Regions from separate parts of the Neobacillus sp. KR4-4 genome, predicted to be linked through region 2. Evidence: predicted binding sites of a transcription regulator. Region 2 holds the regulator's gene; each other region holds the start of a gene.
The links. The regulator Rex, encoded in region 2, represses fermentation and respiration genes when NADH is low (regulators of the CRP and FNR family bind a similar motif). The targets are predictions, from matches to a motif close to TTGTGAAATATTTCACAA.
Positions count from the first base shown of each region.

Region 1: the regulator Rex is predicted to act here: its motif matches at 2,170-2,187, upstream of ACE198_RS02805 (cytochrome C).
Region 3: the regulator Rex is predicted to act here: its motif matches at 2,253-2,270, upstream of ACE198_RS14990 (YwiC-like family protein).
Region 4: the regulator Rex is predicted to act here: its motif matches at 1,254-1,271, upstream of ACE198_RS14320 (nitrate/nitrite transporter).

Region 1 covers NZ_JBHHJU010000002.1:217,382-221,601, reverse strand. The annotation lists gene nosZ (Sec-dependent nitrous-oxide reductase) at 1-1,550, opposite strand, end outside; gene ACE198_RS02805 (cytochrome C) at 1,568-2,023, opposite strand; gene ACE198_RS02800 (Crp/Fnr family transcriptional regulator) at 2,264-3,007, shown strand; gene bshB2 (bacillithiol biosynthesis deacetylase BshB2) at 3,045-3,716, opposite strand; gene ACE198_RS02790 (YojF family protein) at 3,746-4,093, opposite strand.
Region 2 covers NZ_JBHHJU010000040.1:35,001-39,220, forward strand. The annotation lists gene dcuS (DcuS/MalK family sensor histidine kinase) at 1-739, opposite strand, end outside; gene ACE198_RS26060 (sulfite exporter TauE/SafE family protein) at 881-1,633, opposite strand; gene ACE198_RS26065 (redox-sensing transcriptional repressor Rex) at 1,845-2,504, opposite strand; gene moaC (cyclic pyranopterin monophosphate synthase MoaC) at 2,540-3,037, opposite strand; gene ACE198_RS26075 (ABC transporter ATP-binding protein) at 3,215-4,220, shown strand, end outside.
Region 3 covers NZ_JBHHJU010000013.1:89,346-93,565, reverse strand. The annotation lists gene ACE198_RS15000 (Crp/Fnr family transcriptional regulator) at 104-796, shown strand; gene ACE198_RS14995 (hypothetical protein) at 836-1,054, opposite strand; gene ACE198_RS14990 (YwiC-like family protein) at 1,468-2,196, opposite strand; gene mobB (molybdopterin-guanine dinucleotide biosynthesis protein B) at 2,318-2,866, opposite strand; gene ACE198_RS14980 (molybdopterin molybdotransferase MoeA) at 2,854-4,119, opposite strand.
Region 4 covers NZ_JBHHJU010000012.1:121,867-126,086, reverse strand. The annotation lists gene nirB (nitrite reductase large subunit NirB) at 1-1,166, opposite strand, end outside; gene ACE198_RS14320 (nitrate/nitrite transporter) at 1,550-2,755, shown strand; partial or broken gene ACE198_RS14315 (ATP-binding cassette domain-containing protein) at 2,809-4,220, opposite strand, start outside.

The sequences.
Region 1 (4,220 bases), on a different contig from region 2:
TTACCATTACGAACGATTTTTGTATCGCTCTGCTTGTAAACAGCTTCCTTATTCTTTGTGTCCTTCGGATAGACTTCAATTGTTTTGATTTTATCCGCTTTAATCATTTGGGCATAGTGTGGTTCTGGGTTAACTGGTGCTGATTGGATGATCTTCATCTTACCGCTGATATCAATTAACTGCATCGATTCCGGATGAGAAGGTCCAACGGATAAATAGCTGTCTTTCGCAATCTTATTTAAGGCAATGATATATTTTCCGTCAGGTGCAACCGTGTCACCTTCTGCGGCAACAGAATGTCCTGGAGAATATTGAACAGGGACACGATCTAATGTTTCACCTGTTTTTGGATTCCATTTCACAATTTCCGAAGAAATAAACATTGTTGTGTAGGCCATGCCTTTGTCATCAAATTGAGTGTGTAGTGGTCCTAAGGCATTTTCAGGGTTAACTTCTCTTTCCATCACAGATTTGTAATTAAGGACTGGAATCCCATTGCGTTCACCAGCGAAGTCTTTGTTTGCGACAGCTTTAAATGCTTTTTCAAACGAGAAGACTGTCATGGTTGGCGCTAATTTTCCGGAAGCGATAAAGTGCTTGCCATCTGGTGTTACGTCGACACCATGTGGTGATTTTGCGACTGGAATTAAATAAATGCCGCCTTTTTGCTTCTCAGGGAAGATCATTTTCTGACCGCCCACATTTTCGTACTTGCCTTCCTTGACCATTTTCTCAAGCTCTTTCCAGTTGAAAAGAACAATATAGTCACGGTCTGCTTGTGAAGCATTAATTTCAAGGTTCGTTGTTGACTCCTCGGTATTATAAGTCGTCATAACCGCCCAATCCGCTGATTCTTTTTTACCTGCATCAGAAAGGTCATAGGACCATGGTGGAAGGGCAACTTGGTAACCAATATTTAGCTTTTGTTTGTTTTGATCAAATGTGACAGCAGACATCACGCCGCGATATTTTGTACTGTAATCATCTAGTGATTCGTATTTGTGCTGCAGCGGCACGGCGAAGCGAGTCGGCAGGAACATATACTCGGTATTTTCCGTAACGAAGGCCGCACAGTGCGGTCCGCTTGTATTTGGAACGTTAATGATATCTTTCACGGTAAATGTTTTTAAGTCCATCGCGGCCGCACGGCTGTTACCAACATCGGTTGCAAACATGTATTTCCCGTCATAGTCACCTTTTGTTTCAGAGAAGGCCGGGTGATGTAGGTCTCCCCATGTATAACCGCCCATTAATTTCTTCGAGTGTTCATCGAAGCCGTATCCTGTAGCCGAATCCTGCGAGAAGACCGGAACTGTTCGAATATGACGCATGGATGGCACCCCATAAATAAACATTTGACCGGAGTGGCCGCCGGAAGCAAATAGATAGTAATCATCTTTTTGGCCGAATGGGACATATACCTTTTCGGCATCGCTCTTTGTGCTTGACGCTGCTTGCGTGTCTGTCTTAGCTGAGAAATCTGCAAACGTAATCGTTGCTGCGACAAACCCGGCTAAGAGACCCGATGCAATCGGAATCCATTTTTTCATTATGTACACCACCTTTTTTATTTTTCAGAGGCTTGTTTAAGTAGGTCTAATACTTGCTTACGTTCTTCGTCGGATAATGGGTTTTTCCCAATCACGCCTGACATGACAGCAGAAGTAGGCGCTTTTAAAAATTCTTCAATCGGCTTGCCATGCTTGCCTTCTACGTTTACAAACGCTTGGGAAAGATCTGGGCCAACTGCTCCACCCGTAATTTTTAGAGATTCAACACTGTGGCAGCCGAGGCAGCCTTTCTTGTTAAGGATGTTATCTTCATTGGCGGAAACCGTTGTTGCTTCTTTTGAGTCGGTCGTTGTTTCTTCTTTTGCAGCAGAAGTTTCTGTCGTCTCTTTCGTTTCTGTTTGTGCCACTTGAGGCTGTTTTGCGGAATCCCCCATGATCACGCCAAACACTAAGTAACCTAATCCAAAGCCGAGTAATGTACAAATAACAAAACTGATAATGGCTTTATTCATCTTTTTCCCTCCTTTTTTCTCAAATGAACATCTTCATCCTAAACACTTCCATGTCAGAAAAATGTGACCTACCGCACACCTTTGTTATAGTTTTTGAACGTTTTGTGAAAGGGCTTAGTATTACGTGATTTGAAAAGATGAACGTTTTGTGAAATTCGTCACTACATCAAGTGACGCAGTTCTTTACAATAAAAGTAAGTGTTCATCAAAAGGGGATTTTTAAAAAGGGTGGTGAAAAGGATGATTCAAGTTGATTGTTTAAAAGAGCCGAATCTAGCAATCTATCAACAGGTTGCCCAAATGGATTTACTTCGGAAAATTGTTATCTTTAAGGATTTATCGGAGAAGTCACTAGCGATTATTGAAAAAAGGATTCATACACTCGAGTTGAAAAAAGGGGAAAGGATCATTTCGGAAGCCGAAGTGGCCAAGGGGGTTTATTTTGTTCATACCGGTGCAGTGAAGTTAACGAAGCAGGATGAACAGGGGAATGAAATTATTGTTTGTGTGAAGCAACAAGGGGATGTGTTTGCAGAAGCCTGTTTGTTTACAAAAAGGACAGAATACTACCCGGCAACTGCGACCATGCTTCAGGACGGAAGAGTCTTATTTTTAAATAAATTGGAACTTGAGCGGGATTTGTTCAACCATCCGGAATTATCGATTCAAATGATTAGTTATATGAGTGATGTGCTCCGGGAAATGACCTCGCAATTACGAGACGTGGCTTTGCTCGATGTGTATGCGAAGACTGTTAAGACATTAGAGCGCCTCGGTAATAAATTTAATAATGGCCTGAACAGATGGGATATAGAGATTCCCTTGACCATTCAGGAATTTGCCACCGTGGTCGGAACCACCCGGGAAAGTGTCAGCCGCGTTTTCTCCAAGTTAAAAAAAGATGGGATCATTGATATGAAATCACGTAAAATTATCATACGTGATTGGTGCACGCTTTGTACCCTGCTGCATCGGGAATATTAACATAGAAAAAAAGCCCTTCACTATGAGGGGCTTTCGGTTACTTATCAAATTTATAGGTCCAAAACCGTTCATTATTAATCCACTTCATCACTTGCGGGTCTTGGTTTTTTAATTTCTCTTCCATTCCGATAAACATTTGCTCGGTTTGCGAACGGTGCGCCTGGATGGCTGCCATTTTTGTTTTGGCAACAGGGCTGATGTCATTGAGAATATCTGGTTCCCCGAGCTCATCAACACAATTGTTTGAGAATGCGACACAGTGTAAGGTTGGCCGTGCGGCTGGGCTCATTTTTTCAACCGCGCGAACGACCGCCGCACCAGTGGCATCATGGTCCGGGTGGACCGAGTAGCCTGGATAAAACGTAATAATAAGAGAAGGATTAACTTCCTCGATCAAGGCTAACATTTGATTGGCAAGTTTCTCTTCATCTTCAAATTCAATCGTTTTATCGCGGAATCCGAGCATGCGCAAGTCTTGAATGCCCAGTACCCGTGCCGCTTCCTTCAATTCTTCTCTTCTAATCTTCGGCAAGTTTTCACGATTGGTAAACAGAGGATTTCCCATGTTGCGTCCCATTTCACCTAACGTTAAACAGGCATAGGTAACAGGGGTTCCGTTCTGCACATGGGTGGCAATGGTGCCTGACACCCCAAATGCCTCATCATCAGGGTGAGGGAAAACAACCAATACTTGGCGTTCTTTTTCCATAAATTCTTCTCCTTTCGGGCCTTGCATTCTTATTCAAAAGGGGTGCTGGAAATCTCCAAGGCAACCGCTAGTTTTCCATCATGGTCGTGACCGGCTAATAAGAGACGGTTGTTCTCATCAATTTCGTAATGAGTGATCCCTTCTGCGTAAATCCAGCCAAGCTGAATCTTTAACCCAACCCGAAACGGGCCATTCCCTGTTATTTTCCCTAACTCATAATGGACAAGGGCATTGCGGATGAATGCACCGGCTGAAAAGAAGCTTTGATCGTTATGTGAAGCATAGGCACCGTTGGTCGTTTCAAGGTGAATATAGACATCTTTATTAGCAAAGCTGTTAATGGCATCTTGTGCACCTTTTACATCAATAAGTTCCAAAATGAAGCCTCCTTTCCCATCATTAATTTTGAGATTATGTCTAATGTCTATTTTAGTTAATAATGTAACTATCATACTAAAATCAGGTAAAAAATGCGAAACTGGTGCCTGACACCAACAAATGACC
Region 2 (4,220 bases):
GAAACATCTTTAAAGCAGCTCGGTTGACAAGTGTTATCTTTGACTCTTGATCAACCGCGACAATTCCTTCTCTGACGGATTGAAGCATAGCGCTTCTTTCTTCTAATAATTTTGCGATCGCAAACGGCTCAAGCCCAAGTAAGATTTTTTTGATATATCTAGCTAAAATAACAGCCCCAAGAACACCGATTAATAGACCGATCAGGGTTCCAATATAGATCCCAGTTCGGCTCTTTTTGACGGCCTTTTCCACATTATCCAGCGAAATCCCAACGGCCACTGCCCCGATTTGTTTCCCTTTTTCGTCCTTAATGGGTGTAAAAGAGCGTAATGAAGGTCCCAGCGATCCCTTTGATATTGACGCATGCTCTCTTCCTTTTAAAACAGGTCCTTCATCTCCACCCCTGAATGGCAACCCTATTTTATTACTGTCGGGGTGGGATTTTCGAATGGCATTCATATCCATCACGACAATAAAGTAAACATTTGTAACTTTCCTCATTTCATTTGCATAGCTTTGAATGTCCTTTTCATCGCGTTTCCCACTCATCGCCTCAATCACAAGCGGACTATGTGCAACCATGCGAGCTACACTTCTTGCTTGCTCCGCCTGATTCTTTTCCGTCTCTGAAGCAATTCTGGAACTTATAAGTAAATCCGTTATCAACAGCGAAAAAGTAACCACTACACAAACGAATACAATAATCACTGATTTTAAACTCCATCTGCCCCTTCTCATATTTCCCTCCAGCTGTACCGGGTGTCAGGCACCATCTTGATGCACCCCTTGATGACAATGTAATCATTCAGGTAAGTAAAGTAAACGCAAAAAAGCTGCAAAGCTTGCTATGACAGAACTTTGCAGCATTAGAAGCTTTCTTTAACTTATCAGTAATATAGCTCCTGCTAAAATAGGGGTCAGGACCATCGCACTTTTTAAAACGGGCTGAGGTGCAAAGTCCGTAAACTTGGCCCCGACATAAGAACCAATCATGGTTCCTGCCACCACTTCAATTAACAATGGGAAGTTCAAGTATCCTTGAAAATAATAGCCAGCTCCCCCTGCTAAAGCGATGGGCAGAATAACAAGCATGGTTGTACCCACCGATTGTTTAAGCGTAAGTCCCAAGATTAAAAGCAGTCCGATTTGAATGAACGGTGCAGCACCAATCCCAAATGTCCCAGACATCAACCCGGTAACCAAACCGACTAGCGCTGCTTTCTTAATAAGAAGAAGGTTGCTTGGTTCGTCTTTTTTATAGTTTGCCTTAATTTTTTGAACAATAAACAATCGTACGACCAAGATCAAAGCGGATAGAAACAACATCCCTGCGGTTAACCAATGCAAGGAATGGATGGGAATCAAACCAGCTAGCTTTGAACCAAAATAGGAAGCAATCGACCCAAATCCTCCGACAATTAGACCCGTTTTAATCGAAATATTTCCTTGCCGAAAATGACTGTACGCACCTGACAAGGTAGTAAACACCATGGCAGCTAAAGATGTCCCTAAAGCGACATGGATGGGAACTCCAAAAACCACTGTTAAAATGGCAATAATAAAGCCAGAACCTCCTGCTCCGACAAATCCTAATAATACCCCAAGTACAAACATAGTCAGCACGATCGCCAACTTCATCCCCTCCAATTGCAAAAACCCTAGATGTCACTCTAGGGAATGTGTGATCTATAATCCCGATAGTAATCGCTTGCAAATAAACTACCTACATCTTAGTCCAGCCCTCAGTATTTTGATAGATTATGTAATTAAAAAAAGCAGGGTATGAAGCATACAAAAGAGCTCTCCACAAATGTTGTGAAAAGCTCTGCTCTTAACTAAATTACTATTCTTCTTCCTCTAATTCCACCGTCGGATAATGCTTTAAAAAATAAACAAGCGATTGCAGTTCCACTGCTAAGTCAATATGATGGACTCTAATTTGCGGGGGAACATTTAAGCGTGCTGGCGTAAAGTTTAATATTCCCTTTATATTTGCACTCACAAGTCGATCAGTAATCATCTGTGCAACTGGGGCTGGAACCGTTAATATCGCAACGGATATACCCCCCTCAGATAAAACCTTCTCCAATTCATCCATATGATAAACCGGGACCTCGCGAATTTTCGTTCCCATTTTTTCTGGATCCACATCAAAGGCACATTCTATTTTCGTGTTATTATTCTTTAAAAAATTATAGTTTAAAAATGCCGTGCCCAAATTCCCTACCCCTATTAAAGCAACCTTTGTTAATTCATCCTGGTCCAAGGTTTTACGAAAGAAGGAAATCAAATAATTGACATTATACCCATAACCTTTTTTTCCTAATGCTCCGAAATAAGAAAAATCGCGGCGAATCGTGGCTGAGTCGACCTTTACGGCTTCACTTAGTTCGGCTGATGAAACCCTTTGCTTACCGGAAGAATGCAGGTTTTTAAGAAATCGGTAATAAAGGGGCAGCCGTTTGGCTGTCGCCTGTGGTATTTTCATTGTTTCATTACTCATAATCTCCCACACCCCATGGATAATTTAGTTAAAAATCATTTAACTTTTTCGTTTCTCTTAAAATCACCATTTTTACCGCCTGTTTTTTCGACAAGATATGTAGGGCCAATCACCATACCTTTATCAACGGCTTTACACATATCATAAACCGTTAAAGCGCATGCTGACGCAGCTGTTAACGCTTCCATTTCTACACCTGTATTCCCCTTGGTTTTAACGGCTGCCGATATATTTAAGCGATAATTCTCTTCTGTGTCCTGCTCCCAGGAAAAAGATATATTAACCCCCGTTAAGGGGATCGGATGACACATCGGAATCAAATCCCACGTCTTCTTTGCTGCCATGACCGCAGCTACCTGTGCCACTGCTAAGACATCACCTTTTTTTATCGCGTGATTCGTAATTCTATCGTAAATTTCTTTCCTAACTGTAATACTGGAATGAGCAAGTGCCGTCCGTGCTGTTTCTGGCTTATCACTGACATCGACCATTTTTGCTCGGCCTTCTTCATTAAAATGCGTTAATTCTGCCATATAAATAATCCTCCCTTCAAATCATACACTATTTTTCCTTATCTGTCTGTGAAACTTTGAACGAAATTCAAGGTTTTTGCCGATTTAACACCTTCATCCACCTAATCTGCGCCTCAGTTTATTGCCGATATACGGGGAATAAGGTACACTAAACCTATGTAATAGAGGTGAAAAAGAATGATTTTGTTACAGGTTAATCAACTACAAAAATATTATGGTGCTGACCTAATTTTATCGAATATTAAATTAGAATTACAAACTCGAGACCGTGTGGCTCTAGTTGGTCGCAACGGGGCAGGAAAATCAACATTATTGAAGATTATTGCTGGCCACTTGTCACATGATGGCGGTGAAATCATCAAACCAAAAGAAGTAATGATTGGCTATTTAGCCCAAAATACTGGTTTAGAGTCCACTTTGTCGATATGGGACGAGATGTTGACTGTATTTGAACCGCTGCGTTTAATGGAAAAGTCACTTCGGGCCCTTGAAGAGCAAATGGCCGATCCTAATGTATTTGATGATACTGGAAGATACGAGAGAATCCTAAAAGAGTACGACCATCTTCAAGTGAAATTTAAGGAGCAGGGTGGATATCAATACGAGGCAGAGCTCCGTTCTGTACTCCATGGGTTAAATTTCCCTGATAAATCCTTGATGATATCAAGTTTAAGCGGCGGACAGAAAACGCGTCTTGCCCTTGGTAAACTGCTATTAACTAAGCCCGATATCTTAATATTGGACGAGCCGACCAACCATCTTGATATTGATACCCTGTCCTGGCTGGAGCAATATTTACAAAGTTATCACGGGGCCATTTTGATTGTTTCCCATGACCGCTATTTTTTAGATAAGGTGGTTACGCAGGTATATGAAGTCTCCCGTAAGCAAATCCAACGATTCACAGGCAACTATAGTGCCTACCTAGATCAAAAAGCGGCCAATTATGAGCGTGATTTAAAGCTTTTTGAAAAGCAACAGCAAGAGGTGGCAGATCTTCAGGATTTTATCAACCGGAATTTGGCACGTGCATCAACGACCAAACGAGCCCAAAGCCGCCGCAAAAAGTTAGAGAAGATGGAACTGATGGACCGCCCCTTAGGAGATGAAAAATCGGCAAACTTCTCGTTTGAAATTGAAAAACAAAGCGGCAATGACGTGTTAACGGTCGATTCCCTTGCTG
Region 3 (4,220 bases), on a different contig from region 2:
ATTATTCTTTGTTAACAATATAATTATAGTATTATCTTGTAAATATAACCTTGACTGTCAATTTTTTAGACAAATTTTCGTACCTTTAAAGGTGGTTATGAGTATGCAGTCAGTAAGAGAAATACCGGTAACACTGTCCCATCTTTTTGATACAGTTCACCATATAAAGAAAGTTGAAAAAGGGAATTTTTTATTTCAGGAAGGATCTACTGCTGATGAATTGTACATAGTACAAAGTGGAATTCTTCAAATCAGCAAAATCATTCCTGACGGAAGGGAGCTCACTCTGAGAATGTGCTCGAGTGGTGATTTTGTCGGTGAATTAAATTTATTCTCTCCTTCTTCCAGATATTTATTAAGTGCTCGTGTCGTTGAGAGTGGAGAGGTAGCCGTTATTATGAAAGACACACTTGAAGAAAGACTATCACAAAACCAATCACTTTCATTCGAGTTCATCAAGTGGATGAGCCAACAATACCGAAAGACCCAAACAAAGTTCCGTGATTTGGTACTTCACGGTAAAAAAGGGGCTTTGTACTCCACACTTATTCGAATTACCAATAGTTATGGTATCAAGACCAATAAAGGAATACTTATCGAGCTGCCGCTTACCAATCAAGAGTTGGCCAATTTTTGCGGTACTTCACGGGAAGTTGTCAATCGCTTGTTAAGCGATTTACGAAAGAACGGAATTGTATCCATTGATAAGGGCATGATTACCATTCATGATTTAGACTATTTAAAAAGGGAAATCGATTGTGAGGACTGTCCAATAGAAATCTGTAAAGTGGATTAGGAATTCTTTAAGCAAAAAAATCGGTCATTTGACCGATTTTCAGGTTATCGAAACTTTCGATAGCCTTTTTATTTTAATATTTAGGCTTTGCGACAAGTCTGTTGATTTGCGCTCCAGATGCTTCGCTTTCCGCGGGCGTGTCGGCGAGCCTCCTCGTCGCTGCGCTCCTGCGGGGTCTCCCCTGACCCGTACTCCCGCAGGAGTCTTCGCACCTTCCGCTCCAATCAACAGTTGTAGTAATAAAGATCTGCAACTCAATAAATAATAATTCAATTTTTAAGCCAAAAGAATATAACCAAATTGAATATGAATATGTCTTTAATGATGAATGAACAGGTTCTCCTTACTGTAGCCTTCAAAAGTATAATAAAGATTGCAAAATTTGGCTAGGGTAGCAAAAGTGTGTGGCAATGCTTGGGTTGACTTGACACCCTGTTGATTGGAGCGGAGGACACTCGACTCCTGCGGGATATAGAGGTCACTGGAGACCCCGCAGGCGCCAATGCGCCGAGGAGGCTCCAGGACCTCCCCGCGGAAAGCGAGTGCCCGGAGCGGAAATCAACAGGCCCAATAGCAGGGACAAAATCAAAAAATTGTTTCAGATAAAGAAAAAAATAGCCGAGAAAAGTTCCCTTTCTCGACAATCTGAATTGGTCATTTGACCGAATTTTTTATGTTAATATGCTTAGTTGGATGGCTGATATCGTAAAGAATACTGCTGAATTAATAATTTCGTAAATGCCAATTTGTTTTGGGGATAAGGACCTGCCGTAAAAACCAATTGCTCTTAGTAAACTAGGGATAAATGCTAAAGCAACAATCCAGACACCAAAACCGAAGCAAGAAATGACTAACACAATATGGTAAAACCATGAAATCCATTTAAATTGAGTGTTCTTCTTTTCCCTAATCATTGTTTTTACATAAAAGGTACAACCAACAAAAAATAGGACCGATGTTAAAAAGGTGAAAACAAGTGTCTCGAAATTTATTTCTCCATTTGTTAAATAACTGCTTGCTAATCCGGCAATTGAAAAGGCAAAAACCGCACTGAGATCATTCATAAACGCCCGGTCTTGATTCTTTGAAGTATAAATAGCATTAATTATAAAAAATGGCAGCATCAGAAGGCCAAAATATATTATTGTCGGTCTTTCCAACAAAGGAAAAAGTAAAAAAAGCAGCGAGGGAATCATGTATAAAAGAGTCCATTTAGTATAAAAAGTGAGTTTTTTCCTTTTACATAAAAGGAGCATCGGATAGGTTGCCAAGTACAATAAGAGCCAGCCGATGAAAAACGGGATATGTTGCCAAATAAATCCTCCATTAATAACACCAAGCCAAAAAGGGATGATTAGCATTGCCCATGCACCATGTTGTTTCGGTAAAAATAACTTCATTATTTTCACTCCTTTATCCTAACTAGCCTAAATATAAGCTAGCTAAGCAAAAAAATATGTGAAACACATCACATATTTCCCCAAAAAAAGAAGGCTATCGCCTTCTCTTTGTGACATTTTCTTAACTATTTTGATCTATTTTTTGTACAAGTTCTTGAAGTAATTTAAAAGTCCAAGTTATCGCCCTTTTATCATCAATATGAAAACAAGGAATATTGGTTTTCAACTTGATTACCTTTTCCATTTTCTCTTTCCAGTATACAATAGCAGCAATATTGGAAACGCTTTTTAATAAAGAAAAGTCATTTTCATCTCTTAATAACAGCAACTTTGGAAAAGCCTCTAGTTTGTAGCCTTCGATTAAAATCACATCTGGCTGAAAAAACTTCATCAATTCTATCTGGTCTTCAAGTGAATAATAATGGTTCTCGGCTTGGAGGAGCAAACTTCCATCTCCTTCGACGATTGATGCAATTGCTCCTGCCTTTATATGTTTTTCTGTATCTTTCAGAGGTAGATAGTCTGGTCTGCCACCATGTCCGTGGTGCTTTATGGTAACTGTTTTTACCCCATTTTCTGTTAAAAGATTAATCAACTTTGTAGTGATTGTTGTCTTTCCACTATTTTGATACCCGACCACTTGAAAGATGACAGGAGTTACCAAGGCCATTCACTGCCAACTTGATCTTCAAGCAGCAGGACATCTACTTCACTGCCAGCAGCATAGCCTCTGGTTCCGCCCGGAAGAATCATCAAGGAATTAGCTCCAGAAAGGCTCATAATGATGTTAGACTTGTCCAGCCCACTCGGTGTGGCCTTAAGTCTTCCCGCATCGATAAATGTTGAACTTCGAACAAACCTAGTGAATGGATTTGCTTTAGGAAAATCCACCTCTAAAAGAGCTTTTTCAATTCGAAGATGCGGTTTTTCTGAAAATAGCATTCTTCGGATGATGGGACGGGCAAACAATTCGAACCCTACATAACATGCTGATGGATTTCCCGAAAGCCCAAATAGAAGTTTGCGATTATACTGTGCCACCGTCGTCACACTTCCAGGCCGCATGGCAACTTTATTAAAGAAAACCTCCGCACCAAGCTTTTCATAAATAGCAGGCAGATAATCAAAATCACCCACTGAAACCCCGCCGGTTGTAATTAACAAGTCAACATCGTTTAATGCATTTTTCACTGCTTCAAAGCAAGTTTCAAACTCATCCGGAAGTTTGCCTAAATAGCGGACAATCCCTCCTGCTCTTTCTATTTGCGCTGCAATCATATGGGAATTACTGTTTCGAATTTTCCCAGGAACTAGGGGCTCGTTCACCTCTAATAATTCCGTGCCTGTGGCAAATAAACCTACAAGAGGTTTTTTTGCTACGGCTACACGGTCATATCCAAATGTTGCAAGCATGGCTTGTATCCCTGGATTGATCAACGTCCCTTTTCTTACCAAAATTTCTCCTCGCCTAGCATCCTCTCCACTGAATGAAACATTATCGCCTTTTTTAAAGCTGCGTTTAATTGACATATAGGGAATTCCATTCTTTTCGTACCCCTGTGTAAGTTCGAACATAACCACTGCATCTGTACCCTCAGGCATCATCGCTCCAGTCATAATTCTTACAGCTTGGAATGCACCAATTACTTTTTTTGAAACCATGCCAGCACCAATATGATCGACAACTTCAAACTCAACACTATTCGTTTGTGAGGCATCACTGGTATCGATAGACCTGACAGCAAATCCATCGTAGGGAGCCCGATCAAAATGAGGAACATCACTTGTCGCTATTAAATCCTCAGATAAAAAGCGGCCATAGCTTTCATTTATTGAAATCTGTTCGGTTACACCCGGTAATTGGTATTCCATAATTTTTTGGACAGCTTCCCCAACGGGTATTGGTTTTCTTCTTTCAAACAAAATCATCAACTCCTGCCTTAACCATATTTATTTTTGATATGTATCATTAATCATTGAATAATCTTCATTATAAGCTTATTAGAAACTTAGAAACATATCAA
Region 4 (4,220 bases), on a different contig from region 2:
TCTGATACATCTTGTCTTTTCATAATCATGTCTAGCAATCTTGTTCGGTCACTCGTGTCTCCAAATAAGACAGCGCCAACCATTCGGGATTTTTCAAAAACCATTTTCTTATATACGCCATCTAACTCATCGAAGATCACAATCGACTGCAATCTGTCGTCACATGAAAACTGTCCAACCGAAAACACATCTACTCCTGATATTTTTAATTGTGTCGAAAGAACAGTTCCTTCGTATCCTTTTCCTCTAAGTCCGCAAATTCGTTTTGCCAACACCTTGCCTTGATCGTAAAGAGGCTTTACCAACCCATAGACCATTCCCCGGTGTTCCACACATTCACCGACAGCATAAATATTGGGGATATTTGTTTCCATATAATCATTGACAAGGATGGCTCGATTCGTCGCTATTCCACTTTCTTTAGCTAGTTGGATATTGGGTCTCACCCCTGCAGCCATCACAACCAAATCAGCAGCTGCTTCGGTACCATCTTTAAAGGAAACTCTTTCTACGCGATTGCTTCCGCAAATTTCCTTTGTTTCTTTTTCAAAAAGGAAACGCAAGCCTTGCTTTTCCAGTTCTGTTTGCAACAGTTTCGCAGCTGTTTCATCCAATTGTCTTTCCATAAGATGCGGCCCATTATGGACAACGGTTACCTCCATACCAAGATTAAGGAGACCTTTAGCAGCTTCCAAACCTAAGACACCCCCTCCGATGACCTTCGCTTTATGATAGTATTTCGCTGTTTCCATCATTTTCTGACAATCTTCTATAGTTCGAAACGTAACTACTCCTTCTATATCTTTACCTGGTACAGGGAGAAGAAATGGCATGGAACCTGTTGCGATGATAAGTCGATTATAGGGGTGCCTTCGACCTTTATCCGTTAGCAACTCTTGTTTTTCTGTATCTATTTTTAGGACCGTTTCACCAGTAAACAGTTCTATGTTCTGTTCGTTATACCAATTTCGATCATTGATGGTAATATCATCAAACGTCGTACTCCCCTGCAATACAGCTGATAATTGGATTCGATTATAGTTTAGGTGCGGTTCCGCTCCGAAAATTGTAATCTCATAAAGATCAGGTGCTTCTCGTAAAATTTCCTCCATACATCGCACACCCGCCATTCCATTCCCTATCAATACGAGTTTTTGCTTATCCATTCTAAATACCCCCGCTAGTTAATTATGTCGATTATGGCAACCGTAAATATCACCTATTATTCCATAAAACTTATGAAAAGGAATTTGTTGTGTAACATTTCCTGACACAATAAGTTTCATGTTAGAGCATCTTACATAAAAAGTGACATCATCCTTCTCCATAGGCTATTGTTGAACAAAGCAAGAGAAACACAAATACTTAAGCAGTTTAAGGAGGAAAATGAAATGAAAAACAACATCAGTTTAGCTTCATTTTTGGTTTTACTAATTAGGGTTATGTTTTCAAAAGATAGTTGTTTTGAATGGTAATAAAGATTAAATTACTGGTTTGTAAATTGTTTTGATTCATAGGAAAAACGTTTTCTAGAAAGGGGTACAATCTAATGAAGTTATCAGATTTAAAGAAAAGCGGTCATGCACCGTCGTTAGCAGCTTCATTTTTATACTTTGATGTTAGTTTTATGATTTGGGTTATTTTAGGGGCGCTGGGGGTTTATATTACAAAAGATTTTGGGCTGACCCCCTCACAAAAGGGTTTTATCGTGGCACTTCCGATCTTAAGCGGATCGTTTTTTCGACTCATCCTTGGTGTTTTAACAGATCGAATCGGACCACGGAAAACGGCAATCAGCGGAATGCTCGTGACCACCATTCCGCTGGTATGGGGTTGGTTATTTGGTCAAACCTTAACTGAACTTTATGTGATTGGGATTCTTCTTGGAGTGGCAGGAGCGAGTTTTGCTGCAGCCATCCCGATGGCAAGCAGATGGTACCCGCCGCATTTACAAGGGCTGGCAATGGGAATTGCCGGGGCCGGAAACAGCGGAACACTGTTCGCCACCTTATTTGGACCGCGACTTGCGGAACAAATGGGCTGGCATAATGTCTTAGGATTAGCACTTATACCTTTATTAACTGTATTTCTCTTGTATATCATTTTGGCAAAAGATGCACCATCCCAGCCAGCACCAAAACCTATGGTTGAATATTTGAAGATATTCAAACAAAAAGATACATGGTATTTTTGTTTGCTTTACAGTGTTACCTTCGGAGGTTTTGTAGGTTTATCCAGTTTCTTAAGCATCGTTTTTGTGGATCAATATCATTTATCGAAAGTAACGGCAGGAGATTTTGTCACACTTTGTGTGGCAGCAGGGAGCTTTTTCCGCCCGGTTGGCGGTTTTATAGCTGATAAAATCGGCGGCGTTCGTCTTTTAACTTTCCTCTTTATTGGGGTTGCACTCACCATGTTTGGCGTGAGCCAACTTCCCCACTTGGCTGTTGTGACCACTTTATTGTTTATCGGTATGCTCTGCTTGGGGATGGGAAATGGAGCAGTTTTTCAATTGGTTCCACAGCGCTTTCAAGAAGAAATCGGGATGATCACTGGGATTGTTGGAGCGGCTGGCGGGGTTGGCGGATTTTTCGTTCCGAATATATTAGGAACCCTTAAAGAAGTAACTGGAACTTATGGAACTGGCTTTATGGTATATACAGGGATTGGAGTTGTAGCATTACTAGTGTTATTTATGGCACAAATGTCTTGGCGAAAAACCTGGTCAACGAAGGAAGTCTCATTAAAAAATTAACACAAAACGCATTCGCCATAATTGGTGGCAAATGCGTTTTTTATTCCTCAAATTTACTTTTTTTGCTCGAGGCTTTGGTAAACAGCCATCATATCTCGTTTATTCAACTCGCGAATACGATTGAAAATAGGAATCTCTGCGACTGATTCCATACATTCAGGAACCACCTCACTTACTTTTCCAGTCAACCATGTTTGCACATCAATACCTTCAACGATTTCTTTACGTCCTTCATCATTGATACCACTTGCAGAACAACTCACACATGGGATGGATAATTTATGCACTCCCTCATGGAGATTATCCTCTGAAATGACTTTTTTCCCTTTACAAAATGGGCAGGGATGACTCGCCTTAATTTTGTTAATTTGGGTAACAATTTTTTTGTAGCCAAACGCCTCATAGACATAGGTAAGTTTCTTGTATTTACCTTTGGTGAAATACTTATCAATGATAGTTTCTCTCGTCTCGAAGATGTTGGCAAAATCACAAATAGTGAGTTGATTCTTGCTGCTAATTGATTCCACATTGCCTTTAATATTGCCCCAGAAAGGTAAAACATTTTGTAAAACCACCTCATAGTGGGAAAAGCTTGCAAGTTCTAATTCAAACATTTTCAGCGAGACTTGTATTTCCCGAGGAAGTAACGATACATCTTCGGTGAGTGTCATTTCGCCGCCAACAATCGATTTAAGCTTTTCGAGTTCTGGTAACTTCCCGACTGTTTTTAGAACTTGATTAATTGGCTGTTGAATCAGGTCACGAATATCTGTATCCCCAAATAATAGTTTTTTATGATGTTTAAGGACGGTTCCATGACAGACTGGACAGATCATCATTTCTTTTGATGCTTTCATTTGCTCTTTAAAAATCGATTTCGAAATAAACATATAACGCCCAATGATGAAATTAAAACCTTCCCACGTTCTCGAAGCCTTGCCCGCTTTATCATAAAAGGACTTTTCCCAATATCCATATAAAAAGGTATGCTTTTCTGCATCTGTCATCTCATTAAAGCTTTTACTAATGTCTTGACCAAGTTCATTCTTAATCTCATCAAAAAGAAATTGCAATTTGGGATATTGATAATATTTTAATACTTCCATTACGTCTGGATGTAGTAAGCCATCCCAGAATGGGACATTTTTATCTTGAATAACTACGTCTATATCAAATTTTTCAATAACCCGTCGCCCAGAACAAGATGGACAATGATTGTCTTGATGATAGAAATCGAAGCTTCTCGTATCTTTATTGGTTGGATGAGCAGCCATCATATGGTTGATCAATCCACCTATCTCATAGAGAAAACTATATTGACTATACAAATGCCTTTCAAGATCAATGGCGATGACGGGTGCAATAGTGTCAGATTCGAATTCACCATAAATCAGCCGCGCCATTGATGATAAGCTTTTTAAGATGCCGCCCTTATAGATGTTTTCTGCATTCTTAAAATAGCTCA